Regions from separate parts of the Mariniluteicoccus endophyticus genome, predicted to be linked through region 2. Evidence: riboswitches for the same ligand, from Rfam matches in the RefSeq annotation. Region 2 holds a riboswitch; the other holds the start of a gene.
What was found. Region 2 has a riboswitch for cobalamin ahead of ACYVGD_RS02675 (putative cobaltochelatase). Riboswitches for the same ligand answer to the same signal wherever they lie in the genome.

Region 1: it holds a riboswitch for cobalamin, as region 2 does, so the genes downstream of both, ACYVGD_RS02325 (SCO2322 family protein) here and ACYVGD_RS02675 (putative cobaltochelatase) in region 2, are expected to answer to the same signal.

The regions. Positions count from the first base shown of each region.
Region 1 covers NZ_BAAGXC010000006.1:45,671-50,076, reverse strand. Annotated here, with positions in the region: partial or broken gene ACYVGD_RS02340 (IS3 family transposase) at 1-947, opposite strand, end outside; AL1L pseudoknot at 532-663, opposite strand; partial or broken gene ACYVGD_RS02335 (IS256 family transposase) at 999-1,643, shown strand; gene ACYVGD_RS02330 (hypothetical protein) at 1,804-2,145, shown strand; cobalamin riboswitch at 2,381-2,527, shown strand; gene ACYVGD_RS02325 (SCO2322 family protein) at 2,605-3,321, shown strand; gene ACYVGD_RS02320 (energy-coupling factor transporter transmembrane component T) at 3,323-4,406, shown strand, end outside.
Region 2 covers NZ_BAAGXC010000009.1:32,331-36,736, reverse strand. Annotated here, with positions in the region: gene cobM (precorrin-4 C(11)-methyltransferase) at 1-431, opposite strand, end outside; gene cbiT (precorrin-6Y C5,15-methyltransferase (decarboxylating) subunit CbiT) at 428-1,639, opposite strand; adenosylcobalamin (AdoCbl) riboswitch at 1,718-1,804, shown strand; gene ACYVGD_RS02675 (putative cobaltochelatase) at 1,847-3,955, shown strand; gene ACYVGD_RS02670 (cobyrinate a,c-diamide synthase) at 3,955-4,406, shown strand, end outside.

The sequences.
Region 1 (4,406 bases), on a different contig from region 2:
CCGTGGTCGCTGTGGTGCACCAGCCCCTCGAGGGTGTCCTCACCTTCCTGACGGCGTGACCAGATGGCCTGCTCCAGGGCGTCCAACGCGAGGTCGGTGCGCAGGTGGTTCGCGACTCGCCAGCCCACGATGCGTCGCGAGTACAGGTCGGTGACGAACGCGACGTACACGAACCCCGACCAGGTCGACACGTAGGTTATGTCGGCGACCCAGCGGCGGTTGCGGGGCGGGCGCGGTGAAGTCTCGCTCGAGCCGGTCCGCGGGGAACTCGACGGCCTTGGTGGGGCGGCGCGTGGTCGTGGGGTGTCGCTTGTTCGGCACGCCGGCCAACCCCAGCGCTCCCATGCGTCGCTCCACGGTGCAGCGGGCGACGTGCTCGCCGGGATACTCGCGCGCCAAGGCCTTCCACATCTTCCGGACGCCGTACACCCCGCGGTTCGCAGCGTGCACCGTGGTGATCCGTTCGTCCCAGACCGCGTCCGTGCGCGAACGCGCCGATGGCGGGCGGGACTTGCGGGCGTAGTAGGAGCTGGGGGCGATCTGGTGGCCGGCCTCGGCCAGCGTGGAGCAGATCGGCTCGACCCCGTGCTCATCACGGTGCTCGTCGATGAACGCGTCGACGTCACTCAGCGGCGGTCGAGCTCCGCCTGGGCGAAATACGCACTCGCCTGGCGCAGAATGAGATTCGCGCGCCTGAGCTCGCGGTTCTCCTTCTCGAGCTCAGCGATCCGAGCGGCGTCAGCGCTCGTGGTCCCAGGCAGCTCCCCGTCGTCGACCCGGGCCGCCTTGACCCAGTTCGGCAAGGTAGCGCCGTTGATCGCCAGCTGCTCACCCACGGCCAGACAGGCCTTGTTCTGCGACAACCTCGGCTCAGCAGCGAGACGATCACGCACCAGGCGGATCGCTCGCTCACGCAACTCCTCGGGGTACTTCTTCGGTGCGGGCATATCTGCATCCTCTCGGCAGATCAGACCCTCCACCACACCCGGGGCGACTCAGAGGGCTACCGCGACGTGTTGGGAATGTGGGTCGGCCCTTCGGGTGGGGAGGGTGCGAAGCAGTGGATGAACATGCTGACAGACCTGAAGAATCGTGGGATTCTCGACGTGTGCATCGTGTGTTGCGACGGGCTGAAGGGGTTGCCGCCGGCGATCACCGCGATCTGGCCGGCCGCGACGGTCCAGACGTGTGTGGTGCATCTGATGAGGTCGAGTCTGCGGTATGCGTCGAAGGCGGACTGGCCCAAGATCACCGCGGCGTTGAAACGGGTGTATGTCGCGCCGAGCGTGGACGCCGCCGAGGACGAGTTCGAGTGGTTCGCCGAGGCCTGGCAGGGCAAATATCCGGCGATGGTGCAGATGTGGCGCAGGTCGTGGGAGGAGTTCATCCCGTTCCTGGACTTCCCGCCCGAGATCCGCAAGATCATCTACACCACCAACGGGATCGAGTCGCTGAATGCTCGGTTCCGGGCCGCGACCCGGCGCCGGGGACACTTCCCCGACGAGCAGTCCGCGTTGAAGGTCCTCTACCCCGCCATCCGGCACAAAGAACCGAACCGGCCCAACCCCACCGGCCAGATCGCCGGCTGGAAGAACATCCTGAACGTACTAGCCCTGACCTACGGCGACCGCCTGGGTCTCAACCAACCAACACCACTTACACAAAGAATCAGACAGACCCCCCTGGCCCGGATCTTCCGAGTGCGGGCCGGTTCGAAGTCAACCGAGTTGTTGGTGGTCAGGACGTTGTCATACGCGGGGCCGTAGTTGATGGGATCCCGCGCATCGGAACGGCGTTCACGCCATGACCGCCCTGTCTGTTCGGCTCGTCGGTCTGATTAGGCTCGTCGCAGAGAATCTCTCGGCGTCAGATCGCGAAGCCCTCGTCGCCCAGGCCGACGCAGCTACCGTCATCGCGGAAATCAGTGGCCGTTCGGTTGATGTCGACGTTTCACATGACCTCCCCGCCATATCGCTGCCGAATGGTCCGGTTCATCCCGTCCCCGCCGTCGTTGTTGATGGCAAGCTCTGCGGCGAGCTGATCGTCTGGGTCCGCGGTGGACGTCTCATTGGGGTTGAACAACCGTGGTTCGGCGATGAACCGCCGACCGAGTGGCCAGAGGTGGCTTCTCTTGACTTTGCCTGAGACGTCCCGGGGCGACTCAGAGACCGTCCGATACGATCCGCCTGCCCACTGGAAATGGTTCTACGACTTCTACCACCGGTCCCACCTCCCCCTCCGGTAGATCGGGTCTGATGCTCCTATCTGGTGTCAAGCTGCTGTGAGCCATTCTCGGTAGCGGTGGGCGAGGTCGTCGCTGCGTCTCTTGCCGAGTTCGATCTCTCGGAGATTCGTGCGAGACCGACCGTCCGATCACGCACTGTGCCGATGAGGCGCGGGTGTAGGCTGCCCGTCGCACAACTTGAAGGACGTGCGGATCAGGGAAGCCGGTGCGATTCCGGCGCTGACCCGCAACCGTGAGGCCCTCGGGCCGAGCCGGAGCACTGCCCCGCGCGTCGACTGATTCACCGAACCCGTCGTGGACTGCGGGGAAGGGCCGGTACGCCGGGTCTTCGCGTGGTCTCCGACCACCGAGGAGCCCACATGTACGCCCTTCGTCGCCTCGCCGCCGCACTGCTGGTGGCCATCGGCGCCCTGTCCCTGATCGCGCCGCCCGCCCACGCGGAGGACGGCTACCGCTACTGGTCGTTCTGGCAGGCCACCGGCACGACGTGGGACTACGCGCAGAAGGGCGCCGACGGCATCGTCCCCGACGACGGTCAGGTCCTCGGCTGGCGCTTCGCCTCGGCGGGCATGAACGACCGGCGCACGCCGCGCGCGGCCGGTGACTTCGCCCAGATCTGCGCCGCCGCCCCGGCCGAGGACGGCAAGAAGCGCGTCGCCGTCGTCATCGACCAGGGCACGCCCGCCGACGCGCCGATCGCCGCCACCGACAAGCCCGACGGCAAGGTCAACGGCACGTGCGTCGTCGCCGCCCCCGAGGCCACCGCCGCCGACGTGCTCGCCCAGGTCGCCGACGTCCGCAAGGAGAAGGGCAAGACCTGCGGCATCGGCGGCTACCCGGCCACCGCCTGCACCGACGCCGTACGCATCGACGCGCCCGCCAAGGACGAGACCCTGCCGCTGACCGTGACCGCGCCGAAGGGCTCGTCGAAGGCCACCGCGGCCCCGGCCCCCGCGCCCGACACCGCCGAGAAGGCCACGCCGGTCCTGCCGTGGGTGCTGGCCGCCGCCGTGCTGCTCGTGCTCGCCGCCGGCACCTGGTGGATGCGCAGGCGCCGCACCGACGAGAACGCCTGACGTGCAGGCCGTCCACTCACCGCGCAACCCCCGGGCCCTCCACCCGGGGGCGTGGTGGCTGTGGGCGGCCGGGCTCGCCGTCGCGGCGAGCCGCACCCTCAACCCGGTGCTGCTGGTCCTCGTCGCCGCCGTCGCCGGGTTCGTCGTCGAGGCCCGGCGCACCGACGCGCCGTGGGCCCGCGCGTACACCGTCTTCCTGAAGGTCGCGCTCGTCGTGATCGCGCTGCGCGTACTCCTGCAGGCCGTGCTGTCGACCTACTCCCAGGGCTCCCACGTGCTCGTCGTCCTGCCGCAGCTGCCGCTGCCCGAGGGCGTACGCGGCGTCAAGGTCGGCGGAGTCGTCACCTGGGAGGCCGTCCTGTCGGCGCTGTACGAGGGCGGCCAGCTCGGCATCATGCTCGCCTGCCTCGGCGCCGCCAACGCGCTCGCCTCCCCGCTGCGGCTGCTGCGGTCGCTGCCCGGCGCGCTGTACGAGGCGCAGGTCGCCTGCGTCGTCGCGCTCACGTTCGCGCCGCAGATGGTCGCCGACGCCCGCCGCGTCCACGCCGCCCGCCGCCTGCGCGGCCAGCGCGTACGCCTCGCCACGGTCTTCGGCACCACGATGATGCCCGTCCTGGAGTCGGCGCTCGACCGGGCCGTCGCGCTGGCCGCCGCCATGGAGTCCAAGGGCTTCGGGCGTACGCGCCACCTCGGCCGCGCCGCCCGCGTCACCACCACGCTGGTCTCGCTCGGCGGCATCATCGGGCTGCTCGTCGGCGCGTACGGGATGGTGTCGGCGGCCATGGCGCCCGCCGTCGCCCTCGGCGCGCTCGCCGTGGGCGTCGTCCTGCTGCTCGGCTCGCTCGCGCTGGGCCGCGACCGCGCGGTCCGCTCGCGCTACCGGCCCGACCCGTGGGCGCTGCCCGAGTGGCTCGTCGCCGCCTGCGGCGCGGTCCCCGCGCTCGTCTTTGTCGTCCTCGGCACGCTCGGCCTCGGCGGCCTGAAGCTGCCCGGCCCGCTCGCCGCCCCGCCGGTCGAGGTCCTGCCCGTCGCCGCCGTGCTCGTCGCCGCCCTGGCCGCGTTCGCCGCGCCCGACCCCCGCGTAC
Region 2 (4,406 bases):
TTCGTCGACGCGGCCTGGGCGCGTGTCAGCACGATCGATTGGGCCACCTCGGGCACGGTCAACTCGCGCCCGACCAGGGCCGCGGCGGCGGCGTACGCTGGCACGCCCGGTGTGACGTCCCACGGGACACCGGCCCGATCGAGGCGGCGGGACTGCTCGGCGACGGCGGAATAGATCGACGGGTCGCCCGAGCACAGGCGGGCGACATCCTTGCCCTGGGCATGGGCACGGACGAGGACCTCGGTGATCTGGTCGAGGTCGAGCTTCTGGGAGTCGACGAGCTCGACGCCCTCGGGGCAGTGCGAGAGGACCTCGTCGTCGAGATAGGTGCCGGCGTAGACGCACACCTGCGACTCGCTGATGAGCCTGGCCGCACGCACCGTGATGAGGTCGGCCGCGCCGGGCCCGGCGCCGATGAAGTGGACGGTCACTGCGACTCCTGTGAGGTGATGGGCTTGTGGGCGACCCACTGGTGGACGGGACGGGCGCTCGCCCACCCGGTGTAGCGGCCGATGGGCTCGGCCTCGCGGACCGCGATCTCGAACATGTCGCCGCCGAGGTCGCTGCGGGCGGCGAGGAGCAGGGCCTGGGTCTCGAGGGTCACCGCGTGGACGACGATCCGGCCGCCGGGGCGAAGCGCCGCCCAGGTGGCGTCGATGAGGTCACGCGTCACGCCCCCGCCGATGAACACGGCATCTGGGGTGGCCAGCCCGCCGACGACCTCGGCGGACTCACCCTCGACGACCTCCACGCCGACCGCGCCGAGGCGGGCGGCGTTGTCGTGGGCGAGCGCGGCGCGCTGCGGGTCGCGCTCGACGGCGAGCGCCCGGCACGTCGGGTGGGAGCGGGCCCACTCGATCGCGACGGATCCCGACCCGGTGCCGAGATCCCACAACAGCTCGCCGGGCTGCGGGGCGAGCATCGCCAGCGCGGTCGCGCGTACGTGCCGCTTGGTGAGCTGGCCGCGGGTCGTGCTGTAGGCGTCGTCGGGCAGGCCCGGCGTACGCGATCCCACCGGCGCGGGACGGCCCGCGACCTCGACGCAGACCAGGTTGAGCCGCGGGGCGGCGAGCGCGAATTCGTCGGCGCGACAGGTCGCGCGGCTCTCGGTGTTGGCGCCCAGGTCGCCGAGCAGGGTCAGGGTCGACCCACCGAAGCCGGCGACGGTCAGGATCGCGGCGACCTCCGACGGCGACTCCGCGTCGCCCGACAGCACGATGAGGCGTACGCCGGGGGCCATCTCGCGGCGCAGCGGCGTGAGGTCGCGGCCACGGAGGCGGACGACGGTGCAGCTGTCGGACGGCCAGCCCATGCGGGCCCGGGCCAGCGCCACCGACGACACAGCCGGGTGGACGCGTACACCCTCGGGGCCAAGCAGGTCGACGAGCGTGCCGCCGGCACCGGCGACGAACGGGTCGCCCGAGGCGAGCGCTACGACGCGACGACCGGCGAGCTCGGCCAGCAGCGCCGGCAGCCCGGTGCGCATCGGCGACGGCCAGGGGCGTACGTCGACGTGGGCGGGCAGACCCTCGGCGAGGCGTTCGGCGGCGATGACGACCTCCGCCGAGTCGACCAGGGCGCGGGTGGGGGCAGGGAGCCCTGACAGCCCGTCGGCCCCCACTCCCACGACATCGATCACGCGGCAGACGATAGCCGTTCGTGCCCGCGGCTCGCTCGTGGTCGACAGCCTGCCCACCACGGTGGGATGATCGCGGACGAGGACGGGGAGGAATCCGGTGCGAATCCGGAGCGGTCCCGCCACTGTGAAGGGCGTCAGCCCGAAGCCAGGTCGTCTCCTGCCCTCACCGACCGACTACCTCGGGCGCGGACCCGTGAGGAGGACACTGTGAGCACTGCCGAGACGCCGACCAAGACCGTCGGTTTCCCGTTCGCCGCCGTCGTCGGATCCGACGACATGGCCCTGGCCCTGGTCCTGACCACGGTCTCCCCCGAGGTGGGCGGCGTGCTCGTCCGCGGCGAGAAGGGCACCGCGAAGTCGACCATGGTCCGCGCGCTGGCCGAGCTGCTGCCCGAGCAGCGCGTCGTGGCCGGGTGCCGGTTCGGCTGCGACCCGACGCGACCCGACCCGAGCTGCCCGGACGGACCCCACCCCTCCGACGGCAGGACGGCGACGCGTGCCGCGCGCCTGGTCGAGCTGCCCGTCGGCGCCACGGAGGACCGCGTCATCGGCTCGCTCGACCTCGAGAAGGCGCTGGGCTCCGGCCAGACGGCGTTCGATCCGGGACTGCTGGCGGGTGCGAACCGCGGCATCCTCTACGTCGACGAGGTGAACCTCCTCCACGACCACCTGGTCGACCTGCTCCTCGACGCGGCCGCGATGGGGCGCGCGACCGTCGAGCGTGACGGTGTCTCGGTCTCCCACGCCGCCCGCATGGTGCTGGTCGGCACCATGAACCCCGAGGAGGGCGAGCTGCGCCCGCAGCTGCTTGACCGATTCGGCCTGACCGTCGAGGTCGCCGCGCCGCGCGACCCCGGGCTGCGTGCCGAAGTGGTACGCCGCCGGCTCGCCTTCGACGCCGATCCGGCGGGCTTCGCGGCACGCTTCGCCGCCGAGCAGGAGGACCTGCGTACGCGGATCGTCGCCGCGCAGGAGACGCTGGCTTCGGTACGCTTGTCCGCCGCCGCGCTGACCAAGATCGCCGAGGTGTGCGCGGCGTTCGACGTGGACGGAATGCGCGCCGACATCGTCACCGCCCGCGCCGCCGTGGCCCACGCCGCCTGGCACGGCCGCACCGACGTGACGCGCGAGGACATCCGCGCGGCGGCCCGCCTGTCGCTGCCGCACCGCCGTCGCCGCAACCCGTTCGACGCCCCGGGCCTCGACGAGGACCTGCTCGACCAGATTCTCGGGGACGACGAGCCCGAGCCCGATCCGCCCGCCCCCGACGACGACCGCTCTCCCAGCGAGGGCCAGCGCGACGAGGAGCCGAGCGACACCGAACCTTCCCGCTCTCCGAGCGAGCGCCGGCGCGACGAGGAGCCGAGGGACACCGAACCTTCCCGCTCTCCGAGCCAGCGCCAGCGCGACGAGGAGCCGAGCTCATGGCAAGACGCGGAGCGCAGTCAAGACGCGGAGCCGCAGCCGCAGGGCGACGACCAACCCATCATCGCCCCGGCGGGCGTCGCCCGGGCCGACCAGCCGTTCCGCACGCGCCTGTTCACCGCCCGCGGCGTGGGCGAGGGCGAGGCGGGCCGCCGCAGCCGGGCGATCACCTCGCGCGGGCGCCGCATCGGCTCCACCGACGCCCCGGGCTCGGGCCCGGTGCACCTGCCGGCGACGATCCGGGCGGCGGCCCCACAGCAGTACGCGCGCGGCCGCTCGTCCCACCTGCTGTTCCGGCGCTCCGACCTGCGCCGGGCGATCACGGAGGGGCGCGAGTCGAACCTCGTGCTGTTCTGCGTGGACGCGTCGGGCTCGATGGCGGCCCGCGCCCGCATGGAGGCGGTGAAGACGGCCACGTTGAGCCTGCTGCTGGACGCTTATCAGCGCCGCGACAAGATCGGCCTGGTGACGTTCCGCGGCCACGAGGCGACGCTGGCGCTGCCGCCGACGTCGTCGGTCGACGCGGCGGCGCGCCGGCTGGAGGAGCTGCCGCACGGTGGGCGTACGCCGCTGGCCGAAGGCCTGTGGACCGCCGCCGAGACGCTGCGCCTGGAGCGCATCCGTGACCCGCGCCGCCGCGCGCTGCTCGTCGTGATCACCGACGGGCGGGCCACCTCGGGCCCGGACGCCGTCAGGCGCGCCCAGCAGGTCGCCGACCACCTGCGTGAGACGGACGTGGACTGCCTGGTGATCGACTGCGAGACCGGCCGCTTCCGCATGGGTCTGGCGCGGCAGCTCGCCACCCATCTCGCCGCCGAGCACGTCGCGCTCGACGAGGTCGCCGCCGATCGCCTGGTCGACGCCGTGCGGACGCACCGCGAGGCCGCTTGATGGCCTCCCACGACGAGGTGCACCTCCCCCGGCTCGTCGTCGCCGCACCCGCGTCGGGCCACGGCAAGACGACCATCGCGTCGGGACTCATGGCGGCACTCGCGCGCCGCGGAAGCGAGGTGGCCGGGTTCAAGGTCGGCCCGGACTACATCGACCCGGGTTACCACCGCCTCGCAACCGGTCGTCCGGGCCGCAACCTCGACCCCGTCATGTGCGGCGAGGACCGCATCGCCCCCCTGCTCGCGCACGGCGCGCGACTCGAACACCAGGCCTGCCACGCCGGCGTCGAGGACCGGCACGACGAGCTCGCCGACATCGCGATCATCGAGGGCGTGATGGGCCTGTTCGACGGCCAGCTGGGGCGTGAGGGCTTCGGCTCGACGGCCCACGTGGCCACGCTGACGCGTACGCCGGTCCTGCTCGTGGTCGACATCTCCCACACATCCCGCAC